DNA from 2 places in the Micromonospora sp. CV4 genome. Region 1 is predicted to be linked to the other one. Evidence: predicted binding sites of a transcription regulator. Region 1 holds the regulator's gene; the other holds the start of a gene.

Region 1 (14,933 bases):
GTGGTGAGGGGCCGGACGTCACCGAGCTGGGCAACACCGAGACCCAGGGCTGGGCGGCCCAGGAGGCGCTCGCCGACGTGAGTGGCCGGATGGGTGGCTGGGCCGACGGCAAGGACCTGCTGCCCGACCTGGTCCGCAACGCGCAGCTCGACGGCAAGCAGTACGGCGTGCCCTGGTACGCCGGCGTGCGCGCGATCTACTACCGCACCGACTGGTTCGCCGAGGCCGGCGTGCAGCCGCCGAAGACCTGGGACGACCTGGTCACCGTGGCCAAGGCTGTGCAGGCGAAGAAGAAGGGCACCTACGGCATCGCCCTGCCGGGCAACTCCGAGCTGCCCTTCTACTCCTTCCTCTGGGGTGCCGGCGCCGAGATCGCCACCAACCAGGGCGGCACCTGGAAGTCCGGCTACAACACGCCGGAGGCGCAGCGGGCGGTCAAGTTCTGGACCGACCTGGTGACCGTCCACAAGGTGGCCCCGCCGGCCGCGGCTGGTTGGAACGAGATCGACGCCCGCACCCAGTTCGCCACCGGCAAGGCCGCGATGGCCTTCGCCGGCAGCTGGCAGCAGGGCGCCATCAAGAAGGACAACCCCGAGATCGAGAAGGTCTGGGGTACGTTCCCGATCCCCGGCCCGGACGGCAAGGCGGCGCCCGGTTTCGCCGGTGGTTCGGACGTGGCGATCTGGAAGGACAGCGAGCGCCAGGATCTGGCCTGGGACTACCTGACCGTGCTGCTGAACAAGAAGAACGCGCAGAGCTTCGCGAGCAGCCTCGGCTTCTTCCCGGTCTACCAGGATCTGGTCGCCGGTGGCACGTACGCCAACGACAAGATCATGGCGTCGTTCGCCACCACCATGCAGAACACCAAGCTCACGCCGCTCACGCCGAAGTGGGTGGAGGTCAGCCGGACGAAGACGGTGACCCAGGCGATGAACAGCTCGGTCATGAAGGGTCAGAAGACGGTCGAGAAGGCCACCGCCGACGCGTCCGCTGAGATGGAAGGCATTCTGAACAGCAAGTGAGCCTACTGCTTAAGGGTGCCGAGGCGGCCGCCGCGCGGGAGACCCCCGCGCGGCGGCGTCGCCCGGTCGACCGCCTGCCGTACCTGCTGCTGCTGCCCGCGCTGGCGATCATCGGGGTGCTGCTGCTCTGGCCGCTCGGCCAGGTGGTGGCGATGTCCTTCTACCGGTTGAACAGCGTCCGGCAACTGCGCGGCGACCGGGAGTGGCCGTGGGTGGGGCTGGGCAACTACGCCGACATCCTCTCCGATCCGTTCTTCCTGACGGTGCTGCGCAACACGGTCCTGTTCGCCGCGGCCAACGTGCTGCTCACGATGGTCCTCGGCACCCTGGTCGGGCTGCTGCTCAACCGGCTCGGCCGCAAGATGGCCACCTTCGTGGCGAGTTGCGTGATGCTCGCCTGGGCCACCCCGGCGCTGACCGGCACGATCGTCTGGAAGTGGATCTTCGACGACACCAGCGGTCTGGTCACCTGGCTGTTCAACGCGCTGCCGGACGGCCTCTCCAACGCCCTGTTCGGCCGCAGTGACTGGACCGGCTACGGCTGGTTCAACTCGCCCCTGCTCTTCTTCGCGATCCTCACCCTGGTGGTGGTCTGGCACTCGTTCCCGTTCATCGCGGTGAGCGTGCTCGCCGGCCTGAAGAGCGTGCCGAGCGAACTGCACGAGGCTGCCCGGGTGGACGGCGCCGGCCCCTGGCGGGCGTTCTGGAAGATCACGTTCCCGCTGCTGCGCCCGGTCTTCGGCATCCTGATCGTGCTCTCCACCATCTGGGACTTCAAGGTCTTCACCCAGCAGTTCGTGCTGGCCGGAGGCACCCAGGACCGGCCGACGTTCATGCTCTCCATCTACTCGTACGCGGAGGCGTTCTCGCCGCCGCCGAAGTACGGCCTCGGTGCGGCCATCGCGGTGATCCTCACCCTGATCCTGCTCGTGGTCACCGGCTTCTACGTACGGATGGTGCTCAGACAGGAGGACGAGTCGTGAAGAAGATCGCCCTCAACGGCGCCGGGCTGCTGGTCGCGCTCTTCGCGGCGTTCCCCGTCTACTGGATGATCTCCACTTCGCTGAAGCCGAGCAGGGAGATCTTCTCGTCCACTCCACAGCCGGTGCCGACCCACCCGACGCTGGCGCACTACCGGGAGATCCTGACCGGCAACCTGATCCCCGGCGTGAGCTTCGCCGACTTCTTCCTCAACAGCGCACTGGTCGCCGTCGCGACGGTGGTGCTCAGCGGCCTGGTCGCCCTGCTCGCCGCGACCGCGGTGGCCCGGTTCCGCTTCAAGCTGCGGACCAGCTTCCTGATCATGCTGCTGGTGGTGCAGATGATCCCGCTGGAGGCGCTGGTCATCCCGCTGTTCCTGATGATCCAGCGGCTCGGCCTCTACAACACCCTGCCCAGCCTCATCCTCACGTACCTGGGCTTCTCGCTGCCGTTCGCGGTCTGGATGCTGCGCGGCTTCGTCGCCGCGGTGCCCAAGGAGTTGGAGGAAGCGGCCGCCATCGACGGCGCCAGTCGGGCCCAGATCTTCCGCCGGATCCTGTTCCCGCTGGTCGCGCCCGGCCTGGTGGCCACCAGCATCTTCTCGTTCATCACCGCGTGGAACGAGCTGATCTTCGCGTTGACGTTCATCAACGACCAGAACCGCTACACCCTGCCGGTGGCGATGACCTTCTTCTTCGGCCGGGACGACACCAACTGGGGCCCGGTGATGGCCGCGTCCACCCTGTTCACCCTGCCGGTCATCATCTTCTTCCTGCTGGTGCAGCGGCGGATGGTCTCCGGCCTGGTCGCCGGCGCCGTCAAGGGCTGACGGCCGCCCACGGCTGTCGGCGATCTTGGCGACGCCCCACCCCGTCGGGCCCCGCTAGGCTGACCGCCATGACGGGCAGGGTGGCAGCGGTGAACCTCGGTGTGGTCACCGAGGCCGAGTGGGCCGGCGACGCGAGCGGTCGCAGCGGCATCGACAAGCGGCCGGTGGACGCGCCGGTGCTGATCCGGGTCGACGGGGTGGTCGGCGACTTCATCGGCGAGCGAGCCCACCACGGCGGCGCGGACCAGGCGGTCTACGCCTACGCGGAGGAGGACGGCGCCTGGTGGGCGACCGAACTGGGCCGGGACATCGGGCCCGGCGGCTTCGGCGAGAACCTCACCACGTATGCAGTCGACGTGACCGGCGCGGTGATCGGTGAGCAGTGGCAGATCGGGTCCGCCCTGCTTGAGGTGACCAAGCCCCGAACGCCGTGCACCACCTTCGCCGGCTTCTGGGGCGTACCGGACCTGATCAAGCGGTTCACCGTCCGGGCGCTGCCCGGGGCCTACCTGCGGGTGCTGCGCGAGGGGGAGGTGGGCCCGGGCGACCCGGTCGAGGTGGTGGACCGGCCCGCGCACGGCGTGACCATCGGCGAGGTGTTCCGGGCCACCAGCCTGGAGCCGGAGCTGTTGCCCCGGCTGCTGGAGGCACCCGACCTGCCGGAGTCGATCCGGGAGAAGGCCCGCCGCCGGCTGGGGCGGTGACGACCGCCGAGCGGGCACACCGCCGGGGTCGGCCGACCGCCATCGCCCGGCGTTCACCCGGCGGCAGATATGCGAAGGGGCCCCTTGTTATCCGAGACGCGATAACAAGGGGCCCCTTCCTCCGTCAGCGGAGCCAGGGGACGCTGCGGTCCAGCAGACCGCGCTCCTTGAGCTCCTTGCGCAGCGGGATCTCGTCGTCGACGTACCCGTCCCAGTTGATGCCCCAGTAGTTCGCGGTGTGGGTGCCCTCACCGATCAGCTGGCGCTGCACGGGCGTGCGGTTGCGGTACCACTCGCCGTTCAGGTCCGGGTGCAGCTCGTCCAGCGGGCGGATCCACCGGTAGGTGTAGCCGACGAAGAGCATCTTGCGGGTGATGGTCGACAGGTTCGTCGACCGAGAGTGCCACTGCCGGCGGTCGAAGATGAAGGCGTCACCCGGGTTGGCGGTGATCTCCACCGTGCCCTCCGGGTCCGGGTTGTGCACGCTGAGGTCCTTCGGCCGGGGCAGTGAGTTCAACAGGTGGCTGCCCGGGATGACCTTGGTGGCGCCGCGACCGGTCTCGGAGAGGTCGGAGAGCACGTACGCGACCTTCAGCGAGAACATCGGCCGGGGCAGGTTCGGGTCCATCGTCTCCGGGTCGGAGTTCTGGCGGTACCCGTCCTGGTGCCAGCCCCAGTACGGCTTCTCCGGCTCGGCGGCCGGCGGGGTGACGTCCAGGTGGTTGTGGTGGGTGTAGATGTTCCAGCCGGCCAGCCCCCACATGTACGGGAAGGCGATCGGGTGGGTGAGCAGCTCACCGAAGAGCTCGTCGCGCTCCAGGAAGCCCAGCAGGTGCAGGGTGCCGTCCTTCTTGGTGTTGCCCTTGGCCTGTTCCTCCGCGTAGACGCGGTCGACCGCCGCCTCCAGCGCCGCCCGGTGATCCTCGGTCAGGACGTTGCGCAGCAGGAGGAAGCCCTGCTCGTGGAACTCCTTGCGGTCAGTGTCGCTGATCGGTTCGTAGCCGGTCCGGTCGCCGTAATCGAACACCGCGTCGTACCCCTCCCCATGAGGTGAAACCATTTCTGGCACAGGCCGCCGATCGTAACGCGCATGCCTCGGCCTTGGGGAGGGCGTGCGGCACGGGTGGACCCGGGCCGGACCGCGTGCAGCGGAACCATCACGGATGGTCAAATTTGCGTGATCACTAGCGGTGTCTGCCGGTTTTTGTCCGATTGTGCGGTGACTGCCGGTTAAGAGATCAGGGCCGGGTCACCCCTCGGCGAACACCTCGGCCACCACCTGCCCGGCGGGCCCCTGTTCGCCGCTCACCTGCCCCCAGGTGCCGTCCCGGGCGGTCCACTCCAGGCCACCGAAGCGGACCCGCTTCAGGCCGTGGTCCTGTGCGTGCGAGACCAGCCAGTGCGCGTACCGCCAGCCGTCGCGCTGGTCGCCCGCGGCCACGGCCAGCCCGGTCTGGTCCGTCGGGTCGGTGCTCGACACCCCCCAGTCCAGCACCAGGTTGCGGGTCAACTGGGCGGCCGCCGCCGCGCCGCGCATCGCCGGGGTACGCCCCACCGAGCAGGCGACCGCGCCGGTGGCGTCGCCCAGCAGGGCCCGGCTGAGCACCTCGGAGTCGTCGGCCCACTTCTGGTACGCCTCGGGGAACGCCGAGCGCTGCACCCGCTGGGCGGCGTCGGTGACCCGCATCGACTCCCAGCCACGCACCTTCTTCAGCGCCGCGTAGAAACGGTTCGCCGCGTAGCGCGGGTCGCGGATCTGCTTGGGGGTGCCCCAGCCCTGGCTCGGGCGCTGTTGGAACAGGCCGACCGAGTCACGGTCGCCGTCGGCGAGGTTGCGCAGCCCGGATTCCTGGTACGCCGTGGCCAGCGCGACCACCACGGCCCGCTCGGGCATCCCGCGCTGCGCGCCGATCGCCGCGATGGTCGCCGCGTTGGCCATCTGGTCGGGGTCCAGTGCGACCCGGCCGTCGGCATGGACCGTGCAGGTCCGCGCGGACAGCGGCAGTCGCAGCTGGTCTCCGACCTGCCGCACGACGAGCCAGACTGCGATCACGGCGATGAGGATGAGAACCACTCCACCCGCCACGGTTGCCCGAGTTCGCACCCACACCCCCAGATCGACAGTCCGACAAGCGTACGTCCCGCGGCGACCTATCCGGGTCGTCCGACCGGTTTCGCCGTGGCCGGCCCCGGCCGCACCGACCGACGTTCCCGCTCCGGCAGCGGTCTCACCTGCGCCTACCAGGCCTTCCGCCCGCCACAATTCGACAATAATCGGGCATTAAGCGCTGGACGCGTGGTCCGCGCGGAGTGGCCTGTCGTCGGCATCACCCCACCGGGCACGGTCAGAGGTGATTGATCGGTCAAGGATCTGTGTTGATTGACGTGTCAATTGCGGGAGCTGGTTCGCGGACCCCTGCGGACACACAGCCTCGGAAGATCACGGATCAAGGAGGAGCCCCATGGGAACGCTGGATGGCAAGGTCGTGCTCATCACCGGCACCGGAGGTGGTCTGGGCCGGGTCGCGGCGCTGGCCTTCGCGCGGGAAGGCGCACGGGTCGTCGGCGCCGACATCCAGATCGACGGCAACAACGAGACGGTCGAACTGGTCCGGAACGCGGGCGGTGAGATGACCGGCCTCGCCCCGGTCGACCTCACCGACCCCGAACAGGTGCGCAAGCTCGTCGAGGACGCCGTGGAGGCGTACGGCGGGCTCGACGTGGTCTACAACAACGCGGCCGCGCTCCGCTTCGGTCCGATGCCCGACTTCTCCGTCGAGGACTGGCGGTACACCATCACCGGCGAACTCGACATTCCCTTCTTCGTGTCGAAGTTCGCCTGGCCGCACCTGGTCCGGCGGGGCGGCGGCGTCATCATCAGCGCCGCTTCGATGGCCGGGATGATCGGTGGCCACGTCCCCCCGATGGTCGGGCACGCCGCCGCGAACGCCGGCATCGTCGGCATGACCCGACAGCTCGCGCTCGAAGGCGCGCCCCACGGGATCCGCGCGGTGGCGATCAGCCCCGGGCCCATCGTGAGCCCGGCCAGCGAACGCGACCTCGGCGACAACCAGGCGGCCCGGGACGCGATCATCGGCAAGACCCTGGTCAAGCGCTTTGCTCAACCGGAGGAGGTCGCCGAGCTGGTGGTCTTCCTCGCGTCCGACCGGGCGTCGTACATCACCGGGGCGAACTACCCGGTCGACGGCGGCGCGACCGCGTGGTGACCGGCCCAGGGGCGCCGCCCTGCCCAGGCGGCGCCCCGACCTCTCCGAGGGCGGACACCGGGCAACGGCAACCGCTCACCCGCGAAAGGGCAACGGCAACAGCTCACCCGTCGAGAGCGGGCACCCAGCTCGCCGGTCGCTTCTCCCGGAACGCGGTGACCCCCTCGCGTCCCTCGTCGGAGAGGAAGTAGCCGGTCGAGAGAGCGGACAGCCGGGCCAGCTCGGCGCGCAGCTCGGCGGTGGCCGGTCGGCGCAGCAGCTCCTTCGCGCCGGCCAGCGCGCCGGGGGCGCCGCGCACCAGCGAGTCGCAGTACCGGCTGACCGCCGCGTCCAGCCCGTCCGCCGGGACAGCGGCGGTGACCAGGCCGATCTCGGCGGCCCGCCGGCCGTCGAAGGTGTCCCCGGTCAGGTACAGCTCGGCGGCGGCGCGCGGGCGCAGCCGGGGCAGCACGGTCGCCGAGATGACCGCCGGGATCACCCCGATCCGCACCTCGGTGAAGGCGAACGTCGCCTCGTCGGCGCAGACGGCCAGGTCGGCGGCGGCGATCAGGCCCAACCCGCCGGCCCGCGCCGGCCCGGCGACCCGGGCCAGCACCGGCTTCGGGCACTCCCAGAGCGCGGCGAGCACGTCGCCCAGCATTCCGGCCGGCACCGACCCGCTGGCGTACGCCGCGGCGGTCTCCTTCAGATCCGCGCCCGAGCAGAAGACCGGGCCGGTGTGGTCGAGCACGATCACCCGGACCGCGTCGTCGGCGATCGCGTCGGCCAATCCGGCCAGCAGCTGCGTCATCAGGCCGGTGGAGAGCGCGTTGCGGTTGTGCGGGCTGTCCAGGGTGAGGGTGGTCACCCCGCGGGCCGTGGAGACCCGCACGAGCACGTCGGGAGAGGTCATGCCGGGCACACTAGTGGCCATGCCCGGCGTCCTTCCAGATGGTGAGACCGTCCCCGCCGACGGATCGCTGCCCGCCACCGCCACCACCGCGGTCGGCGCGCGCGGCTTCGGCGTATACGTCCACGTGCCGTTCTGTGCCAGCCGCTGCGGCTACTGCGACTTCAACACCTACACCGCGGCCGAGCTGGGTGGCGGCGCCAGCCGCGAGGGGTACGCGGACACCGTGCTGGCCGAGTTGACGCTCGCCGCCCGGGTGCTGGGCGACAGCCCACCGCCGCGGGTCGACACGGTCTTCGTGGGCGGTGGCACGCCCACCCTGCTCCCCGCCGACGACCTGGCCCGCATCCTCGACGGCATCGACCGCACCTGGGGGCTCGCCGCCGACGCCGAGGTCACCACCGAGGCCAACCCGGAATCGGTCACCCCGGAATCGTTGAAGCTGCTGCGGGCCGCCGGCTACACCCGGATCTCGCTGGGCATGCAGTCCGCCTCCCCGGGAGTGCTGGCGATCCTGGACCGCAAACACAGCGCCGGCCGGGCCACCGCCGCCGCCCTGGAGGCGCGCGACGCCGGGTTCGAGCACGTCAACCTGGACCTGATCTACGGAACCCCGGGGGAGCGGGCCGAGGACTTCGCCGCCTCGCTGGACCAGGTCGTGGCCGCCGGGGTGGACCACGTCAGCGCGTACGCCCTGATCGTCGAGGACGGCACCCGGCTCGCCGCCCGGATGCGGCGCGGCGAGCTGGCGTACCCCAGTGACGACGTGGCCGCGGACCGCTACCTTGCCGCGGAGGCCGCGCTCGACGCGGCCGGGCTGTCCTGGTACGAGGTCTCCAACTGGGCCCGCACCGACGAGGCACGGTGCCGGCACAACCTGCTCTACTGGACCGGCGCCGACTGGTGGGGGCTGGGCCCCGGAGCGCACAGCCACGTCGGCGGGGTGCGCTGGTGGAACGTCAAACACCCCTCGGCGTACGCCCAGCGGCTGGCCGCCGGCGCGTCACCCGGCCTGGCCCGCGAGGTGCTCACCGCCGACGAGACGCACATGGAGGACGTCATGCTCCGGCTGCGGCTCGCCAGCGGGCTGCCGCTGGCGGTGCTCGACGCCGCGGGCCGGGCCGGCGCCGAGCGGGCGCTGGCCGGCGGTCTGCTGGCCGCACCGGAGTACGCGGCGGGCCGGGCGGTGCTCACCCTGCGCGGCCGGCTGCTCGCCGACGCCGTGGTGCGCGACCTGCTGCCCTGAGGCGGTGCACCGGGCCGGCCGGGGGAGCGGCCGACCCGGGTCACTTGATGAAACTGGCCGACATCGGGTAGCGGTAGTGGCTGCCCTCGTTGGCCTTCATGCCGGCGATGATCCCGAACAGGATCTGGATCACCACCACCGCGATGCTGGGCAGGAAGAGCAGGCACCAGCTCACGAAGAGCAGCACGAACGCGATGATCGACCAGAGGATCTGGAAGTTCAGCGCGGCCAGGGCGTGCGCCCGGACGGTCGGGGACTGCTGACCGCGGGCCAGGTAGGCGATGAGCGGGCCGACGAAGCCCAGCGGGCCGAAGCTGATCAGCGCGCCGGCGGCGCCGCCGAAATGCGCGACCAGCGCCCAGGTCTTGTCATCGTTGTTGGCGTAGCCGCCGCCGGGGCCGCCGTAGGCGCCGCCGGCCGGATAGCCGCCAGGGGGGTAGCCACCGGGCGGCGGGTAACCACCGGGCGGAGGGTAGCCGCCTGACGGCGGTTGGTCACCGGAGGGTGGCGGATAGCCACCGGCCGGGGGATAGCCGCCCGGGCCAGGTGCCCCGGACAGTGGTGCGGTGGGTGGCTCGGCCGAGGAGGACGGGCCCGGCGAGGTCGGCTCCGGCGGGTAGTTGCCGGGGTCTCCCGCACCGGGAGGGCGAGGTGGTTCAGTCATGGGTGTCACGGTAGGGGCCGGTGGCAACGCCGCACCAGAGCGACACCGCCGCGCCGGGCCGGCTGAACGGACAGCGACGGTCTTGATCATCGCGCGGGCGGGCGGGCCGACGTAGACTGGCACTCGTTACAGTCGAGTGCCAGGACGGCCCGCCGGCCCCACGGGCGCCGGCGGCCGACGTGCGACAGGAGGTGCGGAGATGGGTCTCGACGACCGCAAGCTCGCCGTGCTCCGCGCCATCGTCGAGGACTACGTCTCCACCCAGGAGCCGGTCGGCAGCAAGGCGCTGGTCGAGCGTCACCAGCTCGGTGTGTCCCCGGCCACGGTCCGCAACGACATGGCCGTGCTGGAGGAGGAGGGCTACATCCGGCAGCCGCACACCAGTGCCGGCCGGGTGCCCACCGACCGCGGCTACCGGCTCTTCGTGGACCGGCTGTCCCGGGTCAAGCCGCTCAGCCCGGCCGAGCGCCGGGCGATCGAGCGCTTCCTGGTCGGCGCGGTCGACCTCGACGACGTGGTGCACCGCACCGTGCGACTGCTCGCCCAACTGACCCGGCAGGTGGCCGTGGTGCAGTACCCGAGCCTGGCCCGCTCCTCGGTGCGCCACCTGGAGCTGGTGCCGATCTCCACCACCCGGCTGATGCTCGTCATGATCGCCGACACCGGGCGGGTCGAGCAGCGGCTGGTGGAGCTGCCCGGGCCCGTGCACCCCGACGACGTCACCGACCTGCGCCGACTCGTCAACGAGAAGCTCGCCGGCGCCCGGCTGTCCGACACTCCGCCGCTGGTGCAGGCGCTGGTCGAGGAGGCGCCGTCGGAGTTGCGCCCCGCGATGACCACGCTCTCCACCGTGCTGCTCGAGACGCTGGTCGAGCGGCACGAGGAACGCATCGCGCTGGCCGGCACCGCCAACCTCACCCGGGGCGGTCTGCTCGACTTCCAGGGCTCGCTGCGGCCGATCCTCGAGGCGCTGGAGGAGGAGGTCGTGCTCCTCAAGCTCATCGGCGAGGCCGAGCCGAGCACGACCCGGGTGCTGATCGGCGACGAGAACGAGTTCGACAACCTGCGCGCCGCCTCGGTGGTCAGCACCGGGTACGGCCCGGGCGCCACCATCGTGGGCGGCCTGGGGGTGCTGGGACCCACCCGGATGGACTACCCCGGCACCATCGCCACGGTGCGCGCCGTGGCACGCTACGTGGGCGAGCTGCTGGCCCAGAACTGACCAGTCAGGGCCGACGGCCGGCTGCGGCCGCCGACCGGCGCAACGCGAGACGAACATGAGGACACGGAACGCAGTGGCCAGGGACTACTACGGCATCCTCGGTGTGAGCCGGGAAGCCTCCGACGACGAGATCAAGCGCGCCTACCGCAAGCTGGCGCGCCAGTTCCACCCGGACGTCAATCCGGACCCGGAGGCTCAGGAGAAGTTCAAGGACATCAACGCCGCGTACGAGGTGCTCTCGGACGACCGCAAGCGGCAGATCGTCGACCTGGGTGGCGACCCGCTCGCCCCGGGTGGCGGCGGCGCCGGCGGCCCGGGCGGTCCCGGTGGAGCCGGCCCGTTCGTCGGGTTCCAGGACATCATGGACGCGTTCTTCGGCGGCGCGGCGGGTGGCGCGCGCGGCCCGCGCCCGCGTACCCGGCCGGGCGCCGACGCGATCCTGCGCCTTGAGCTGGACCTGCACGAGACGGCGTTCGGCGTCGAGGCGCCGATCACCGTCGACACGGCCGTGCTCTGCACCACCTGCTCCGGCGCCGGCACGGCAGCCGGCACCCACCTGGCCACCTGCGAGGCGTGCGGCGGCCGTGGCGAGGTGCAGTCGGTGCAGCGCACCTTCCTCGGCCAGGTGGTCTCCGCCCGCCCGTGCACCGTCTGCCAGGGCTACGGCACCACCATCCCGCACCCCTGCCCCACCTGCGCCGGCGACGGCCGGGTGCGTACCCGTCGCTCGCTGACCGTCAAGATCCCCGCCGGTGTCGAGGACGGCATGCGGATCCGGCTGGCTCAGCAGGGCGAGGTGGGCCCGGGTGGCGGCACCGCCGGCGACCTCTACGTGGAGATCCACGAGCGGCCGCACGACGTGTACTCCCGCAAGGGTGACGACCTGCACTGCCGGGTCACCGTCCCGATGACCGCGGCGGCGCTGGGCACCCGGCTGACCATCAAGACGCTGGACAGCGAGGAGACGGTCGACGTGAAGGCCGGCACCCAGCCCGCCAGCACGCTGCGGCTGCGCGCCCGAGGGGTGCCACACCTGCGCGGCACCGGCCGGGGCGATCTCTACGTGCACCTGGACGTCCGGACGCCGACCAAGCTCGACCCGGACCAGGAGCGGATGCTGCGCGACTTCGCCAAGACCCGGGGCGAGGAGGTCGCCGAGCTGACCAAGCAGGGCGGCTTCTTCTCCCGGATGCGCGACGCGTTCAACGGTCACGCCTGAGGTGTCCGCGCCGCTGTTCCTGGTCGAGGCTCTGCCCACCGGTGACGCGCTGACCCTGGACGGCCCGGAGGGGCACCACGCCGCCACCGTGCAGCGGCTGCGGGTCGGCGAGGAGTTGCTGCTCGCCGATGGCCGGGGCGGCACGGCCGCCGCGGTGGTCACCGCCGTCGGCCGGGGCAGCCTCGATCTCACCGTCACCTCCCGGGGGTACGCGGACGCGCCCGTACCCCGGCTGGTGATCGTGCAGGGCATCGCCAAGGGTGACCGGGGTGAGCTGGCCGTGCAGGCGATGACCGAGGTCGGGGTGGACGAGATCGTGCCCTGGTCGGCGTCCCGCTCGGTGACCCAGTGGCGCGGCGACCGGGGCGTACGGGCTCGGGAGAAGTGGGTGGCGACCGCCCGGGAGGCGGCCAAGCAGGCCCGCCGCCCCTGGCTGCCGGTGGTGGCCGGTGCGCCGGACGAGTCGACGGCCACGGTGGCCCGCCGGATCGCCGGCGCCGCCGCCGCGTTCGTGCTGCACGAGGAGGCCGACGAGCGGCTGACCCTCGCCGAGCTGCCGTCGGCAGGGGAGATCGTCCTGGTGGTCGGCCCCGAGGGCGGCATCGCCCCGGCCGAGCTGACCGCCTTCCGCGAGGCTGGCGGCCAGCCGGTCCGGCTCGGCCCGGCGGTGCTGCGCACCTCCACCGCCGGCGTGGCCGCGCTCAGCGTGCTCGCCACCCGCCTCAACCGCTGGTAGCGCGGGACGCGAGGAAACGGGTCGGCGACTCGACACCCGGTGGTCCGGGCCGATCGTCGGGCCGGCGGTCAGCTGCGCAGGTAGGACGCGCCGTTGAGGTCGAGGATGGCGCCCGACGCCCACTCGGCCAGCGGCGAGGCCAGCCAGTGCACCGCGGCGGCGATCTCTTCCGGCCGGGCCACCCGGTCGAACGGGCTCTGCTCCCGGATGGCCGCGCCCTGCTCACCGCGCAGGTGCTCGGTGACCATGTCGGTCGCCACGAAGCCCGGCGCGACGGTGGCGACCGCGATGCCGTACGGCGCGAGCGCCACCGCGAGGGACTGGCCCAGCGCGTTCAGCCCCGCCTTGCTGGCGCCGTACGCCGGCTGGTCCGGCTCGCCGCGGAACGCGCCCCGGGACGAGACGTTGACGATCCGACCGCCGCGCTCCCGCATGTGCTGGGCGGCGCACCAGGTGACGTTGCCGGCGCCGGTCAGGTTCGTCTCCAGCACCTGCCGCCAGCGCTTCTGCCACTGCTCGTAGGAGGCGCCGAAGATCGGGTGCGGGTCGTCCCGGTCGCCGTACATCCCGGCGTTGTTGACCAGCACGTCCAGGCCGCCCAGCAGGTCGGCGGCCCGGTCGACCATGGCCCGGACCGCGTCCGGGTCGGTGAGGTCGGCGCGGACCACCACGTGCCCCGCGCCGGGCAGTTGCGCGCGTAGCTCCTCCGCCGCGTCCGCCGAGTCGCGGTGGTGGATGGCCACCCGGTCGCCGCCGGCCGCGAACGCCGTCGCCACCGCCCGACCGATCCCGCGTGAGGCCCCGGTCACCAGTACCGCCCGATCCGTCATGCCGGCCATCCTGCCGTACCTTCCCTGACCTTCCCTACACTGCCCCGATGGGATCCGATTGCCTGTTCTGCCGCATCGTCGCCGGGGAGATTCCGGCCACCGTGGTCCGGGAGACCGCCACCACGCTCGCCTTCCGGGACATCGGTCCGAAGGCGCCGGTGCACGTCCTGGTGATTCCGAAGGAGCACTACGCCGACATCGCCACCCTCGCCCAGGGTGACCCGGCCCTGGCCGGGGAGGTGCTGGCCACGGCCGCCGCGGTGGCCGAGGACGAGGGGCTGCTCGGCGACGGCTTCCGGCTGATGTTCAACACCGGCGTGTACGGCGGGCAGGAGGTGTTCCACGTGCACGCACACCTGCTCGGTGGCGCGCCGCTCGGCCCGATGCTCGCCCGGGACCTGGCGTGAGCGCTGACCCGCTGTCCGCCCGGGCCGTCGACGAGCGGCTGGGCCGGCTGGTCCGCCGGGTGCAGGCCGATGCCCGGGTGCCGGCGGTGTCGGCGGCGCTGCACCGGGCCGACCGCCCGCTCTGGAGCTGCACCGTCGGCGGCACCGGCACCGACCGCCCGCTGGGGGCGTCCACCCAGTTCCGGATCGGTTCGGTCACCAAGACCTTCACCGCGGTGCTCACCCTCCAGTGCCGCGACGACGGGCTGCTGGATCTGGACGACCCGGTGGGCCGGCACCTGGACCTGCCCGCCCACGGGGAGCTGACCGTCCGCCGGCTGCTGTCACACACCGGTGGCCTGCAACGCGAGCCGTTCGGCGACGTCTGGGACAACCTGCGCGCGCCGGACGCCGACCAGTTGGTCGCCGAGCTGGACCGGGCCGAGCGCGTGCTGCCACCGGCCCGCCGCTTCCACTACTCGAACCTCGGCCTGGCCGTGCTCGGCCAACTGGTCGCCCGATTGCGCGGCGGCAGCTGGGCCGAGGTGCTCGCCGAGCGGGTGCTGACGCCGTTGGGCCTGGCCGACACCGCCGTGACCCCCGGGCCGGCGGCGGCCACCGGTTTCCTCGTCGACGCGTACTCCGACGAGGCGCACCCGGAGCCGCCGACCGACTTCGGCGCGGTCGGCCCGGCCGCCCAGCTCTGGAGCACGGCGACCGACATGGCCCGCTGGGCGGCGTTCCTCGCCGACCCGGCGGCGCTGGACCCGGCCGGCGCGGTGCTCGCCCCCGCCACGCTGGACGAGATGCGCTGGCCGGTGACCACCACCGACGAGACGCTGTGGGGAGCCGGCTTCGGGCTCGGCCTGATCCTGGTGCCGCAGGGCGAGCGGGTGGTGCACGTGGGGCACGACGGGGCGATGCCCGGATTCCTGGCCGCGGTGTACGGCCGGCGGGGCGGCGACGGCACGGCGGGCG
Region 2 (14,933 bases), on a different contig from region 1:
GGGTCGCCGCCTAGCGTCGAGCCGCTATGCGCTTCTCACCGGCCGGCGAAACCGGCGTACCCGATACCCGGTCGGCGACCCGCTACCTGATCTGGTTGGCGGGCCGGCACAAGCGGCTGTTCACCGCCGGCATCGCGCTCGGCGTGGTGTGGATGGTGGCGCAGGCGCTGATGCCGGCCGCCGTCGGCCGGGCCGTCGACGGGTTGGCACGCCGCGACGAGGACGCCCTGCTCACCTGGGGTGTGGTGCTGCTCGGGCTGGGCGTGCTCCAGGCGGCAGCCGGGATCCTGCGGCACCGCTGCGCCGTGCACAACTTTCTGGCCGGGGCGTACCGGACGGTGCAGTTGACGGTGGAGGCGGCGAACCGGCTCGGCGCCGCGCTGCCCCGCCGGGTCGCCGCCGGCGAGGTGGTGAGCATCGGCACCGCCGACATCGGCCAGATCGGGAACGCCATCGACATCACCGCCCGCGGCACCGGTGCGCTGGTCGCGATCGCCACCGTCGCGGTGATCCTGCTGAACGCCTCGGTGCCGCTCGGGCTGGTCGTGGTGCTCGGCGTACCGCTGCTGATGGCGGTGGTGGCGCTGCTCATCCGGCCGCTGCACCGCCAGCAGCAGGCGTACCGGGACGCGGAGGGAGCGCTCACCACCCGGGCCGGCGACATCGTCTCCGGGCTGCGGGTGCTGCGCGGAGTCGGGGGCGAACCGGTGCTCTCCGCCCGCTACCGGGCGCGGTCGCAGGAGCTGCGTACGCGTGGCCTGCGGGTGGCCCGGGTCGAGTCGCTGCTGGAGGCGGCGCAGGTGCTGCTGCCGGGCGCGTTCCTGGTGCTGGTGACCTGGCTGGGCGCCCGGTTCGCGTTGCGCGACCAGATCAGCGCCGGGCAACTGGTCGCCTTCTACGGCTACACGGCGTTCCTGGTCAACCCGCTGCGCAACCTCACCGAGGCGGTCGACAAACTGACCCGTGGGCACGTGTCCGCCCGCCGGGTGGTCCGGCTGCTGCGACTTGACCCGGAACTGGTCGATCCGGCGCAGCCGGTGGCGCTGCCGGACGGTCCGGGGGAGCTGGCCGACCCCGACTCCGGGGTGGTGGTGCTTCCCGGCCGGTTCACCGCGCTGGCCGCCACCGCCCCCGAGGACGCGGCCGCCATCGTGGACCGGCTCGGCCGGTACACCGACTCGAATGCCACGCTGCACGGCGTACCGCTGCGGTCGCTGGCGCTGGCGGCGGTGCGCGCGCGGATCCTGGTGGCCGACAACGACGCACATCTGTTCACCGGCCGGCTCCGCACGGAGCTGGACCCGCGCGACCGGGGCGACGACGCGGCACTCGCCGCGGCGCTGGTCGCGGCGAGCGCGACGGACATCGTCGAGGCGCTGCCCGACGGGCTGGACAGCCCGGTGGCCGAACGCGGCCGGGAGTTCTCCGGCGGGCAGCGGCAGCGGTTGCGGTTGGCCCGCGCGCTGGTCGCCGATCCGGAGACGTTGCTGCTGGTCGAGCCGACCAGCGCGGTCGACGCCCACACCGAGGCCCGGATCGCGCTGCGGTTGGGTGACGCGCGTGCCGGCCGGACCACCCTGGTCTGCACCACCAGCCCGCTGGTGCTCAGCCGAGCCGACCGAGTGATCTTCGTGGAGGACGGCAAGGTGGTGGCCGAGGGGACGCACGCCGAACTGCTGGACGGTGAGCCGCGCTACCGGGCGACGGTCAGCCGGGAGGAGGACTGATGGCCACCGCACTGCCGGTCGCCGACGCGCGGCAGGTCCGCCGGTACGCGCGCACGCTGGTCCGCCGGCATCCACGCGCGCTGGCCGCCGCGCTCGGCCTGCACGCGCTGGCCGCTGCCGCCGGGTTGGCCGCGCCGCGGCTGCTCGGCGACCTCGTGGAGGGCATCTCCCGGGGCGTCGGTGAGTCCACCGTGGACCGGATCGCGCTGCTCATCGGCGGTTTCGTGCTGGCCCAGTCGGTGCTGGTCCGGTTCGCCCACCTGGCCTCGGCGCGGCTCGGTGAGCGGGTCCTCGCCGAGCTGCGTGAGGAGTTCGTGGACCGGATCCTCGACCTGCCGCTGGCCACCGTCGAGCGGGCCGGCACCGGGGACCTGCTCACCCGCACCTCCCGGGACGTCTCCGCGCTGTCGCGGACCGTCCGCCTGGCGGTGCCCGAGACGCTGATCGCGGTGGTCACCACCGGGTTCATTCTCGGCGCGCTGCTGTTGATCGGCCCGCTGCTGGCGGTGCCCTGCCTGCTGGCGGTGCCGATGCTCTGGGCGGGCACCCGCTGGTACCTGCGCCGCGCCCCCGCCGGCTACCTGCGGGAGAACGCCGCCTACTCGGACATCACCGACGGGATCAGCGAGACCGTCGAGGGCTCGCGGACCACTGAGGCGTTGCGGCAGCAGGCGCGCCGGCGGGCCCGCACCGACGTGGACATCCGTCGCTCGTACGCGGCGGAGCGGTACACCCTCAACCTGCGGACCGTCTTCTTCCCGGTGGCCGAGATCGGGTACGTGGTGCCGGTGGTGGCCACGCTGCTGATCGGCGGCTGGTTCTACCTGCGGGGCTGGGTCAGCCTCGGTCAGGTCACCGCGGCGACCCTCTACGTGCAGCAGCTGGTGGACCCGGTCGACCGGCTGCTGTCCTGGCTGGACGAACTTCAGGTGGGCGGCGCCTCGATGGCCCGCCTGCTGGGGGTGGCCCGCACCGGCGACAGCCCCGCCGCCGACGCGCGGCCCGCCGGCACCGCGCCGGCCCCTGCCGCCTCCGTCGACGGGGGCGCGGAGCAGCTCGCCGCCCGCGATGTCCGGTACGCGTACCGGGCGGGGCGGGACGTGCTGCACGGGGTGACCCTGGTCCCGCGGCCGGGGGAGAAGCTGGCCATGGTGGGGCCTTCCGGCGCCGGCAAGTCCACCCTGGGGCGGCTGCTGGCCGGGGTGCACGCCCCGCGCAGCGGCTCGGTGACCGTGGACGGCCGGCGGCTGGAGGAGCTGCCGCTGGGCGAGCTGCGCTCGCACGTCGCCCTGGTCACTCAGGAGCACCACGTCTTCATCGGCTCGCTGCGGGAGAACGTGGCCATGGTCCGGCCGGGCGCCGAGCCGGCGCGGGTGCGGGCGGCGCTCGCCGCGGTCGCCGCCCTGGACTGGGCGGAGGCGCTGCCCGACGGGCTGGACACCGTGGTCGGCGCGGGTGGCCACCCGCTCTCCCCGGCGCAGTCGCAGCAGGTGGCGCTGGCCCGGCTGGTGCTGGCCGATCCGCACACCCTGGTCCTGGACGAGGCGACCTCGCTGATCGACCCGCGTGCCGCCCGGGAGCTGGAACGTTCCCTGGCGGCCGTGCTGGCCGGCCGTACCGTCATCGCCATCGCGCACCGGCTCTTCTCGGCGCACGACGCCGACCGGGTGGCGGTGGTGGAGGACGGCCGGATCACCGAGCTGGGCCCGCACGACGAGCTGGTGGCGGCCGGTGGCTCGTACGCGGCGCTGTGGCGCTCCTGGCACCACAGCGACGAGCCCGGCGACCGGTCGCCACCAGCGGGGTGACCGCCGACGGTCAGGTGCGGCGCAGCATCCGGTAGGTGGCGATCCCGCCGGTGCCCAGCGCGGCGAGGAAGACCAGCCAGACGACGGTGCTGCTGACCCCGACCTGCGGGCCGGTGTTCGCGGCGGCGGCGGCCAGCAGCCCGTCGTTGCCGGGGGCGGGCAGCGCCGCGGGCGGCAGCTCCGGCCAGCGCACCAGGTTGGTGCTCTCCAGCATCTGCATGTGGTGCATCACGAAGCCGTTGGCGTCGTCGCAGAGCTTGCGGACGGTGGCGTCCCGGGTGCTCGCCCGCACCGCGCCTATCACCGGGAAGATCTTGCCGTGGGCCACCCGGAGCCGGGTGACGAAGATCTGGTCGAACCGGGCGCCGGAGGCCTTCTGCATCTCCGACAGCCAGCCCTTCTGCTCGGCGGTCGGCTCGGACGGGATGGCCGCACCCAGCTTGTTGGCGGCGTCCACGACGAGCTGGTCGAGCTTCTGGTGCTCGTTGGCGATGCCCGCGCCGATCTCCCGGACCTTGGCCGACTGTCCCTTCTCGGCGGCCATCTGACCGGCCGGCATCTCCCACAAGCCGGCCAGCCGCACACCGTTGAGCAGGGTCATGTCGGCGGCGTTGAGCTGCTGCCCGCCGGCGGGCGCGGCGACGGCCACGCCGGGCAGGACACCGACCCCCGCGATGACGGCGATGAGCAGCATCGCCGCCCGGTGGGTCCGGTTGCCCAGCCGGCGACGGGCGGATCTGAGCGGTGCCATGTCTGCGGTGCCTCCTCGGTCCGGACCGAAACGCGTCTGGACCGGGCAGCCGTGTGTCGCCGGCTGCCCGTCCGTCCACTGATACGGACTGACCGCCCGATCAGTTCACCGGTTGCCGGCGCGGATCAGCGGGTGGCGGCGAGGAAGCCGCCGAGCAGCAGCAGGGTGAGCGCGGCGACGGCGAAGAGCACCAGCAGTTCCCGGCGGCCGTGCCCGGGATCGCCGCCGGCCGAGGCGTCGGCGGCCGGGTCGGGCAGGGCCGGCAGGTCGCGGGTCAGGGCGGCCAGGTCTCCGAGGGTGCGGGTGCTCCACACCGCGCCCACCCGGTCGGAGAACTCGTCGAGGGTGAGCCGGCCCGCGGTGGTGTGCCGGTGCAGCTCGGCGACCACCCGGTTGCGGTCGTCGTCGGAGGCGCGCAGCTCGACATCCACGTCGGACAGGGTACGCGGATCAGCCCACGTCGAGGGGGTCGGCGAGCAGCCGTTCGAAGGCCAGCTCGGCGGCGCCGATCAGGGGCGCGTCCTCGCCCAGTTTGGGGGTGCGCAGCCGGACGTGCTCCAGGCAGGCGCCGAGCGCGTTGGAGTTGAGCCGGCTGCGGATCTGGGCCGCCGCGGCGAGGTAGAGGTCGCGCATGGTGCCGCCGAAGATGACCATCTCGGGGTTGAAGACGTTGACCAGGTTGGCCACCCCGAAGCCGAGCCAGTCGCCGGCCTGGCGAACCGCCGTCTGGGCCCGGGCGTCACCCCGGTCGGCGGCGTCGAAGACGGCCAGCAACGCGTCCCGGCCGCGGGCGTCGGAGCGGCCGGCCGCACGGAGCAGCCCGTGCTCGCCGATCTCGGTCTCCCAGCAGCCCCGGGAGCCGCACTCGCAGGGCATGCCGTCGCGGACCACCTTCATGTGGCCGACCTCGCCGCCGTACCCGCCGTGCCCGGTGAGCCGACGCCCGCCGGCGATGATGCCGGCGCCCACGCCGACGTCGCCGTACAGGTAGATGACGTTGTCGCAGCCGGCGGCGACACCTCGCGCGTGCTCGGCGAACGCGGCCACGTCGGCCACGTTGCCCACCGTGATCGGCACGTCGATGCCCAGTTCGGCGCCGAGGGCCGCGCCGATCGGTTCGTCCACCCAGCCGGTGGTCGGGCCGAGCCGGACCAGGCCGTCGTCGCGGCGGACCATGCCGCAGACGGCGACGCCGGCGCCCACGCAGATCGCGTCGCCGGGCACCGCCTGCTGCATCTCCTTGACCGCGCCGGCCAGCAGCGGCGCGGCCTCGGCGGCGAGCAGGCCGCGCGGTCGGTCCAGTTCCCGGCGGTCCAGCACCGCGCCGCCCAGGCCGACGCGGGCGGCGCGCAGCCGGTCCACCTCGACGGAGTACGCGTACGCGTAGACCCGGGCCGATTCGGGCCGGACGACCAGTGATGGCCGTCCGGCCCGGCCGGTCTCCTTCGGCGCACCTTCGCTGACCAGTCCCACCGCGGACAGGTCGGCGGTCAGCGCGCCGATGGTGCTGCGGTTGAGGCCCAGCGTGGTGGTGAGTTCGGCACGTGTGGTCGCCCCGTGGACGTGCACGTGCCGCAGCAGTGCCCCGAGGTTCTGCCGTCTTACCTCGTCCTGGCTTGGTGCCGGGCGCATCGCGGTGCTACCTCCCGCGGTCAGCGGGTGCCGGTGGCTGCCGCGCGGCGTCGGGAGAGCGCGTCGACGCTGGCGGCGAGCAGCAGGACGACGCCGGTGACCACGTACTTGATTCCCGCGCTGTATCCCATCAGGCCCATCCCGTTTTCGATGACCGCGACCACCGCGCCGCCGAGCACGGCGTCGAGGACGCGGCCCTTGCCGCCGAAGAGGCTGGTGCCGCCGATCACTGCGGCGCCGACCGCGTAGAGCAGTACGTTACTGCCCCCGGTGTTCGGGTCGACGGAGTTGGCTCGGCTGGCAGCCACGATGCCACCGATGGCGGCCATCGAGGAGCAGATCACGAAGACCGAGATGCGGATGCGGTCCACTTCGATGCCGGCGCGACGGGCCGCCTCCCGGTTGCCGCCCACGGCGTAGATGTGCCGGCCGTAGCTGGTGCGCTGGAGCACGAAGGTCCAGATGATCAGCAGCGCCGCGATGACCGGCACCACGATCGGCACGCCCTTGAGCGAGACGATCAGCACGTTGCGGCTGCGCTCCAGGTTGAGGATGTACACGGCCGTACCGAGGATGACGGCGAGCCCTGCGATCCGCAGCGCCACCACCGCGATCGGATCGGTTATCAGGCCGCGGGCCACCCGGTTGCGGTGGCGCAGGAGTTGCACCGCCGCGTAGCCGACGACCGCGAGGACGGCCAGCACCCAGCCCAGGGTGGGGGCGAGGTTGCGGTTGGCGATGGCGACCAGCACCTCGTCGCGGACGGAGATGTTGGTGCCCTCCTTCACGAGCAGCAGCACGATGCCCTGGAAGGCGAGGAAGGCGGCGAGGGTGACCACGAAGGACGGAATGCCGATCTTGGCGACCAGCAGGCCGAGGCTGGTGCCGATGACCACACCGGTGGCGACCGCGGCGAGCACGGCGACCCACCAGGGGTAGCCCAGCACGGTGACCACGTTGGCCAGCACCGCCGCGCAGACGCCGCTGGCGAAGCCGGCGGAGAGGTCGATCTCGCCGAGCAGCAGCACGAAGACCAGGCCCATCGCGATCAGCGTGACCGCGGCGCCCTGGGTGAAGAGGTTGGCGAAGTTGCCGGCCGACAGGAACGACGACGGCCGCATGATCGCGAAGACGGTGCAGAGCACGATCAGGCCGAGCACCGCCGGCAGCGCGCCGACGTCGCCGCCGCGTACCCGGCTCCAGTAGGTGCGGACGTGTCCGCCGACGGTCGGCGGTGGTGTGACGGCCGCGGGGCCGTCCTTCCGCACGGCGGTGGTGGTCATCGGTGGCCTCCTGAGATCGAGTCGGCCGGCTGCGCGCCGTCGCCGTTGCTGCCCGGGTCGGTGGCGAGGCCGAGCCCGCCCGAGCGCCCGGCGGTGATCAGTTCGACCACCTGGGCATGGGTGATGTCGGTGGTCTTCACCTGGGCGACCATCTGGCCGAGGTACAGCGCGGCGATCCGGTCGGAGACGGCGAAGACGTCGTTCATGTTGTGCGAGATGAGCACCACGGCCAGGCCGTTGTCGGCGAGCCGGCGGACCAGTTCGAGCACCTGGGCGGTCTGTGCCACGCCGAGCGCCGCGGTCGGCTCGTCCAGGATGACCAGCCGGCTGTTCCACAGCACCGCCTTGGCGATGGCCACGGTCTGGCGCTGACCGCCGGAGAGGCTGGAGACGTGCTGGCGCAGTGAGGTGACGGTGCGGATGGAGAGCCCGGCCAGCGTCTCGGCGGCGAGCTGTTCCATGGTCGGCTCGTCCAGGATGATGCCGCTGCGCCGCTCCCTGCCGAGGAACATGTTCTGCACGATGTCGAGGTTGTCGCAGAGCGCGAGGTCCTGGTAGACGACCTCGATGCCGAGCGCGGCGGCGTCGCGGGGGTTGCCGATGTGGACCGGCTCGCCGTTGAACAGGAACTCGCCGGCGTCGGTGGGGTGGATGCCGCTGATGCATTTCACCAGGGTCGACTTGCCGGCGCCGTTGTCACCGACCAGCGCGGTCACCTCGCCGGGATGGACGGTGAAGGCGACGTCGCGGAGCACCTGGACGGGACCGAAGCTCTTGTCGATCCCGCGTAGTTCCAGCAGGGGGGTCGTGGACACGGGGGTCTCCTTCTCAAGGGAGGGTCGGGGGCCGTCCGGCGGGCGCCGCCCGGCACGGGAGGGTGCTCCCGTGCCGGGCGGCGAGGGTCGTCCCGGCGGGTACTGCGGCGTCGGTCAGCTGATGCCGGCGTCGGCGCAGAGCTTGGCGTACGCCCCGGTGCAGACCTCTTCCTTGGTCACGTAGCCGTCGGCGATGACGTCCTTGACGTTCTCCTTGTAGATGGCCTTCGGGGTGAGCAGCACCGAGGGGACGTCCCGGCCGCCCTCCGGGTCCTTCACCGTCTGGCCGGTGTCCTTCTTCTCGCCCTTGGCGAGCGCGATGGCCAGGTCGGAGGCGGCCTTGGCCTCTTCCCGGACCGCCTTGTAGACGGTCATGCACTGGTCTCCGACGAGGATGTTCTGGAGGCCTTCCGGGGTGGCGTCCTGCCCGGTCACCGGCACCTTGCCGTTGAGCTTGTTCTTCTTCAGGACCGAGATGGCCGCGTTGCCGAGGCCGTCGTTGGCGGCCAGCACACCGTCGATCTTGCCGCTGGCCTTGGTGAGCTGCTGCTCGAAGATCGTCGCGGCCTGCGCGTTGTCCCAGGCCGGCACGGCGTCCTCGGGGCCCTTGGTGTATTCCTTGGCGTCGAACTTCGGCTTGAGCACCGAGTCGTAGCCGTTCTTGAACAGGGTGGCGTTGTTGTCGGTGGGGGAGCCGTTGAGGTACGCCACGACCGGGTTCTTGGCGCCCTGGTCGGTCAGGCACTTGACCAGGCCCTCGCCCTGGAGCTTGCCCACGGTCTCGTTGTCGAAGCTGACGTAGTACTGGGCCGAGCCGCCCAGGGTGAGCCGGTCGTAGTCGATGGTGGCGACGCCCTGCGACTTGGCCTTGTCGAGCACGGCCTTGCCGGTGCCGGAGTCCAGGTTGACGATCATCAGGGCGGTGACGCCGCTGGTGATCATCTGGTCGGCGATGGTCTGGAAGGCGGTCTTGTCGTTCTGGGCGTTCTGGATGTCGTACTTGACGCCGGCGGCCTTGAACGCCTCTTCGAGGAACCGTCGGTCCGCGCTCTCCCAGCGGGCGGAGGACTTGCTGTCGGGGAGGATCACGCCGATTTTGGGGGTCTTGGCGGAGCTGGCCTGGTCGTCGCCGGCGTCGTCGCCGCAGGCGGTCATGCTGCCGGTCGTGAGCAGGCCCACGACGGCGATGGTGAGGAGCCCCTTACGCATGTGCAGGGTCCTTTCGGGGTGGGGGAAGGTGTTCTTTTGTTGTGCCCGGCAACGTATTGCGCCTCGCGCGCGGCCCACAAGACCGGCGGGGCGTCAAGTTTGTTGGGAGCGATAACAATTCAGCAACGCCACCGTCACTCCCCGGTCATCCAGGGGAGTTGACCATGGAGGGCAGCCGTCAGCGGGTCTGCAACGCCGCCGTGCGCGCCTCGGTCAGCGCCACCAGATCCGCCGCGGCCAGTTCGAGTTGCAGGCCGCGCCGGCCGGCGGAGACATAGATCGTCGGCAGGTCCAGCGCGGAGGCGTCCAGCACCGTGGGCAGTCGCCGGCGCTGCCCGAGCGGGCTGATCCCGCCCCGCACGTAGCCGGTCGCCCGCTCGGCGACCGCCCGCTCGGCCAGCGCCGCCCGCTTGCCGCCGACCGCCGCCGCGAGCGCCTTGAGGTCGAGCTCACCGGTGACCGGAACGACCGCCACGGTGAGCGCGCCGTCGACCTCGGTCACCAGCGACTTGAACACCCGCTCCGGGGGTACGCCGAGCGCCGCCGCCACCAGCGCGCCGTAGTTCGGCGCGTCCGGCGCCACCCGGTACGGGTGGGTGCGGTGCGCGATCCCGTGCTTGGCCAGCAGCGCTGTCGCCGGAGTGCCCTGTCCCGCCACGTCGACGAACCTAGTCGACCGGCTGGCAGATCAGCACCGTCGGCGCCCCGGCGACCCGGGTGAGCACCAGGCTCGCCGCCGCGTCACCGGTCAGCCGCAGGTCCCGCCGGAGCTGCTCCGGAGTGAGCGCGGAACCCCGCTTGAGGATCTCCACCCGACCCACCCGGCGGTCCCGCAGGAGGGTCCGCAGGCGCTTGAGCGAGAACGGCAGCACGTCGGTCACCTCCAGGCAGCGCGCGTACGGCGTGCGGGTCGGACGGTCGGCGTAGAGGTAGGCGATGCTCGGGTCGGCGAGGGTCGCCCCCAACTCGCCGGCCAGCTCGGCGACGAGGTGCGCGCGGACCACCGCCGGGTCCGGGTCGTACAGGTAGCGGCGCGCCGGCCCGACCGGAGCCTCCGCGGCCCCCGAGCCGGTGAGCTGGTGGCGGCGGGCCTCGTCGCCGCCCGCACCCTGCCGGTAGAGCGTGGCCCGGCGGGGCACCTCCGCCAGGTCGCCGCACCAGAGCGCGGCCTCGACCAGGTCGCCGTCCACGCCGACCCACTCGGCCTCCGCGCCGGCCGGGATGAGCGCGTGATCCAAACCCGGCGCCACCTTCACGACCGTGCGTGGCACCCGCTCGGCGAGCCCGGTGACGAAGTCCCACGGCGGCGAGTAGGCGCGCGGGTCGAAGATCCGCCGCCCGGTGCCGGCCCGCCGCCGGGCCGGATCGCAGAAGACCCCGTCGACCCGGGAGACGTCGAACGTGGTGGCGTCACCGCACTCGACCGTGAACAGCTCGGCCAGCCCGGCCGCCGCCGCGTTGGCGGCGGCCATCGCGGCGGTCACCGGGTCGGCCTCCACCCCGTACACCCGGATGCCGGCGCGGGCCGCGGCGAGCGCGTCGGCGCCGAGACCGCAACCGAGGTCGGCCAGGGTGCGCACGCCGGCGTCGCGCAGCCGGGCGGCCCGGCGGTCGGCGACCACCCGGCGGGTGGCCTGCTCCAACCCGGCGCGGGTGAGGAACATCCCGGCGGCGGCCGGGCCGAACTTGCCGACCGCCCGGTGGCGCAGCTCCGCCTGGGTCAGTGCCGCCGCGGCCAAGGGGTCGCCGCCGGCCAGCCCGGCCGCCGCCGTGAGCGCGGCCGACCCCTCGGGGGTACGCAGGGCAGCCAACTGGTCGAGATCCACCCGCCCATTCTCCCGGCCCGCATGTCAGGTGACCGAGGCCGGGGGACGGGGCGGCGTGGTGCCGTCACCTCGCCGAGCTGGAGCCCGGGCCGGATCGCCGGCCGGAGCCCCGAGGTCAGCGCGGGGTGCGGGTGGCGGCCACGAACGCCCGCCAGGTCGTCGGGGTGAAGATGAGCGCCGGGCCGGTCGGGTCCTTGCTGTCCCGCACGGCGACCACGCCGGGCAGGTTGTCGGCGACCTCGACGCAGGCGCCGCCGTTTTGGTTGCTGCGGGAGGCCTTGCGCCAGGTGGCGTGGGTCAGGTCCATGTCTGCACCACTTCCTCGATCAGCCGGGCGGACTGCCGGCATGGCAGCGCCTCGCCGGTCACAGTCTCCCAGCGTCGCTCCAGGGCGGCAACGTCGTTCGGGCTGTCCACGGTCTGCCCCCGGAGCTGGTTGTCCAGGTGGGCCAGCTCGGCCCCGGTCTGAAGCCGGGCCACGATGAACGGGCCGGCGAGCCCGGCATGCCAGAGAGCGTCGGCCGGCACGACCCGGACCTGCACGTTCGGCTCGGTGCCCACGGCGAGCAAATGCTCTAGCTGCTCGCGCATGATCTCCCGGTCGCCGAGTTGCCGGCGCAGCGTGTGCTCCTCCAGCACCGCGACGAGGTGCGGACGCGGCTCGGCCGTCAGCAGGGACTGCCGGGCGAGCCGGGCCACCACCCGGGTCTCCACCTCGTCGGCGGTCAGCTCGCCGCCCACGCCGAGCATCGCCCGCGCGTACCCCTCGGTCTGGAGCAGGCCGGGGATCACCGTCGGGTCGTACCAGCGCAGCGCCACCGCCTCCCGCTCGTTCTCGTCCCACGGGCGGAACCAGTCCGGCGCGGCATGGAAGCGGATCAGCTCCAGCATGCCGACGAAGAGGCCGCCGGTGTCCAGGGTCGAGTCGATGCGGCCGACGTAGTCCGGCTTGACCGGGCTCTGCCCGGTCTCGACCGCGCTCACGTACGACGATGAGTAGTTGATCAGCTTGCCCAGCTCCTCCTGGCTGAGCCCGCGCGCCTGGCGTGCCCGGCGTAGCTGTTCGTGCAGGAACGTCAGTGTCGGTATCCGGGACACTCGGCTCCCCTTCGTCGGTGTCAGGTGGGTGGCAACCGACGGTAGGGAGATGGCCACGGTGGGGCGAGGCGCTCCCGGCGTGTTGCGGTAACGACTGGCGGAACTGTGGCGACACGACGGACGGCGCGTTGGCACTCTCCTTGACGGAGTGCTAGCCACGGAATAACCTGCGATTAGCACTCTCACCCTGAGGGTGCCAGCCTCCGGGTCTCGCGACCCGGGTGCGAAACGCCAGGCGGACCGGCACCCGCGACGACGGTCCCGCCCGGTGGCATGTGGCAGATTGACGCTGGCCGGCCCCGCCGGTCAGCAACGAAACCAGTACCCCAGGAGGGTATGCCCGTGACTACCGCGACCAAGGTTGCGATCAAGCCGCTCGAGGACCGGATCGTGGTCCAGGCGAACGAGGCTGAGACCACCACGGCGTCGGGCATCGTGATCCCCGACACCGCCAAGGAGAAGCCGCAGGAGGGCACTGTCCTCGCTGTCGGCCCGGGCCGGATCGACGACAACGGCAACCGTGTGCCGCTCGACGTCAAGGTCGGCGACACCGTTCTCTACTCGAAGTACGGCGGCACCGAGGTCAAGTACGCCGGCGAGGAGTACCTGGTGCTCTCCGCCCGCGACGTCCTCGCGGTCATCGAGAAGTAAGCAACCGATCAGTGCCATTGCCCCGGTCCGGCTCGCCGGGCCGGGGCAGTGGCGCTTCGAAGGGACATTCATGGCGAAGATCCTGAGCTTCTCGGACGACGCCCGGCACCTGCTGGAGCACGGTGTCAACGCCCTCGCGGACGCGGTCAAGGTCACCCTCGGCCCGCGCGGGCGCAACGTCGTCCTGGACAAGAAATTCGGTGCGCCGACGATCACCAACGATGGTGTGACCATCGCCAAGGAGATCGAGCTCACCAACCCCTACGAGAACCTCGGCGCGCAGCTGGTCAAGGAGGTGGCGACCAAGACCAACGACGTCGCCGGCGACGGGACCACCACCGCGACCGTGCTGGCCCAGGCCATGGTCCGCGAGGGCCTGCGCAACGTGACCGCCGGGACCAACCCCGCCGGGCTCAAGCGGGGCATCGACGCGGCGGCCACCAAGATCTCCGAGGCGCTGCTCGGCCGCGCCGCGGAGGTCACCGGCAAGGAGTCGATCGCGAACGTGGCGACGATCTCCGCGCAGGACTCCACCATCGGCGAGCTGATCGCCGAGGCGATGGAGCGGGTCGGCCGCGACGGTGTCATCACCGTCGAGGAGGGCTCCGCGCTCACCACCGAGCTGGACGTGACCGAGGGTCTCCAGTTCGACAAGGGCTTCATCTCGCCGAACTTCATCACCGACCTGGAGGGTCAGGAGTCCGTCCTTGAGGACGCGTACATCCTGGTCACCACCCAGAAGATCTCGGCGATCGAGGAGCTACTGCCGCTGCTGGAGAAGGTCCTGCAGAACAGCAAGCCGCTGCTGATCATCGCCGAGGACGTGGACGGCCAGGCGCTCTCCACCCTGGTGGTCAACTCGCTGCGCAAGACCCTCAAGGTCTGCGCGGTGAAGGCCCCGGGCTTCGGCGACCGCCGCAAGGCGATGCTCCAGGACATCGCGATCTCCACCGGCGCCGAGCTGGTCGCCCCGGAGCTGGGCTACAAGCTCGACCAGGTCGGCCTGGAGGTGCTCGGCACCGCCCGGCGCGTCGTGGTCGACAAGGAGAACACCACGATCGTCGACGGTGGCGGCCAGAAGGCCGACGTCGCCGACCGGGTGGCTCAGATCCGCAAGGAGATCGAGGCCTCCGACTCCGACTGGGACCGGGAGAAGCTGGCCGAGCGGCTGGCGAAGCTCTCCGGCGGCATCGCCGTGATCAAGGTGGGCGCGGCGACCGAGGTCGAGATGAAGGAGCGCAAGCACCGCATCGAGGACGCCATCGCGGCGACCAAGGCTGCGGTCGAGGAGGGCACCGTGCCCGGCGGCGGCGCCGCCCTGGTGCAGATCCTCCCGGTGCTCGACGACGACCTGGGCTTCACCGGTGACGAGAAGGTCGGCGTCTCGATCGTGCGCAAGTCGCTGATCGAGCCGCTGCGCTGGATCGCGCAGAACGCCGGCCACGACGGCTACGTCGTGACCCAGAAGGTCGCCGACCTGAAGTGGGGCAACGGCCTCGACGCCGCCCAGGGCGAGTACGTCGACCTGGTCAAGGCCGGCATCATCGACCCGGTGAAGGTGACCCGCAACGCGGTCACCAACGCCGCCTCGATCGCCGGCCTGCTGCTCACCACGGAGAGCCTCGTGGTGGAGAAGCCGGAGCAGCCCGAGCCGGCCGCCGCCGGTGGCGGCCACGGCCACGGCCACCAGCACGGCCCGGGCTTCTGACCCGATAGCGACACCGTTCCGGGGCACACCGTCGTACGGCGGTGTGCCCCGGTCCGTCTCCAGATCATTACCGCAGGCTGACATGGTTGGCGACCCGCCGAGTTGATCGCGCACACTGGGCCGATGAGCACCACGTCGCGGCGGTACGCCGCGCTGGCCGGAGTCACCGCCGCCGCCGTCGCGATCGGGATCGCGGAACCGGTGGCTGTGCTGACCGGGCCCCGGTCGGCGCCGCTGGTCGCGGTCGGCGGGGTGGTCGTCGACGCCGTCCCGGAGTCGCTGAAGCAGCTCGCCATCGACATCTTCGGCACCGCCGACAAGATCGCCCTGCTGGTCGGCACCGCGCTGCTGCTGGGCGCGTTCGCCGCGCTGCTCGGGATGCTGGCGGTGCGCCGGTTGGCCCTCGGCCTGGCCGGGATCGCGGC

What was found. The regulator HrcA, encoded in region 1, represses chaperone genes, less so after heat shock. The targets are predictions, from matches to a motif close to GGTTNGCACNCTCNNNNNGAGNGTGCNAACC.
Region 2: groES (co-chaperone GroES) is a predicted target of HrcA. The motif match lies at 12,321-12,351, and genes of this name have one in related genera.

Annotation. Positions count from the first base shown of each region.
Region 1 covers NZ_RCVI01000149.1:1,089-16,021, forward strand. Annotated here, with positions in the region: gene EAD98_RS02755 (sugar ABC transporter substrate-binding protein) at 1-1,022, shown strand, start outside; gene EAD98_RS02760 (carbohydrate ABC transporter permease) at 1,019-2,005, shown strand; gene EAD98_RS02765 (carbohydrate ABC transporter permease) at 2,002-2,832, shown strand; gene EAD98_RS02770 (MOSC domain-containing protein) at 2,901-3,536, shown strand; gene EAD98_RS02775 (phytanoyl-CoA dioxygenase family protein) at 3,661-4,563, opposite strand; gene EAD98_RS02780 (hypothetical protein) at 4,786-5,646, opposite strand; gene EAD98_RS02785 (SDR family NAD(P)-dependent oxidoreductase) at 5,999-6,763, shown strand; gene EAD98_RS02790 (enoyl-CoA hydratase-related protein) at 6,867-7,655, opposite strand; gene hemW (radical SAM family heme chaperone HemW) at 7,675-8,898, shown strand; gene EAD98_RS02800 (DUF4870 domain-containing protein) at 8,939-9,562, opposite strand; gene hrcA (heat-inducible transcriptional repressor HrcA) at 9,762-10,784, shown strand; gene dnaJ (molecular chaperone DnaJ) at 10,858-12,003, shown strand; gene EAD98_RS02815 (16S rRNA (uracil(1498)-N(3))-methyltransferase) at 12,005-12,739, shown strand; gene EAD98_RS02820 (SDR family NAD(P)-dependent oxidoreductase) at 12,808-13,569, opposite strand; gene EAD98_RS02825 (histidine triad nucleotide-binding protein) at 13,617-13,976, shown strand; gene EAD98_RS02830 (serine hydrolase) at 13,973-14,933, shown strand, end outside.
Region 2 covers NZ_RCVI01000232.1:9,813-24,745, forward strand. Annotated here, with positions in the region: gene EAD98_RS11175 (ABC transporter ATP-binding protein) at 27-1,727, shown strand; gene EAD98_RS11180 (ABC transporter ATP-binding protein) at 1,727-3,535, shown strand; gene EAD98_RS11185 (DUF4142 domain-containing protein) at 3,546-4,286, opposite strand; gene EAD98_RS11190 (DUF1707 domain-containing protein) at 4,412-4,717, opposite strand; gene EAD98_RS11195 (ROK family protein) at 4,737-5,918, opposite strand; gene EAD98_RS11200 (sugar ABC transporter permease) at 5,939-7,201, opposite strand; gene EAD98_RS11205 (ATP-binding cassette domain-containing protein) at 7,198-8,016, opposite strand; gene EAD98_RS11210 (sugar ABC transporter substrate-binding protein) at 8,131-9,225, opposite strand; gene ybaK (Cys-tRNA(Pro) deacylase) at 9,404-9,883, opposite strand; gene EAD98_RS11220 (methyltransferase domain-containing protein) at 9,894-11,051, opposite strand; gene EAD98_RS11225 (DUF397 domain-containing protein) at 11,167-11,358, opposite strand; gene EAD98_RS11230 (helix-turn-helix transcriptional regulator) at 11,349-12,149, opposite strand; gene groES (co-chaperone GroES) at 12,486-12,800, shown strand; gene groL (chaperonin GroEL) at 12,871-14,508, shown strand; partial or broken gene EAD98_RS31525 (molybdopterin-binding oxidoreductase) at 14,632-14,933, shown strand, end outside.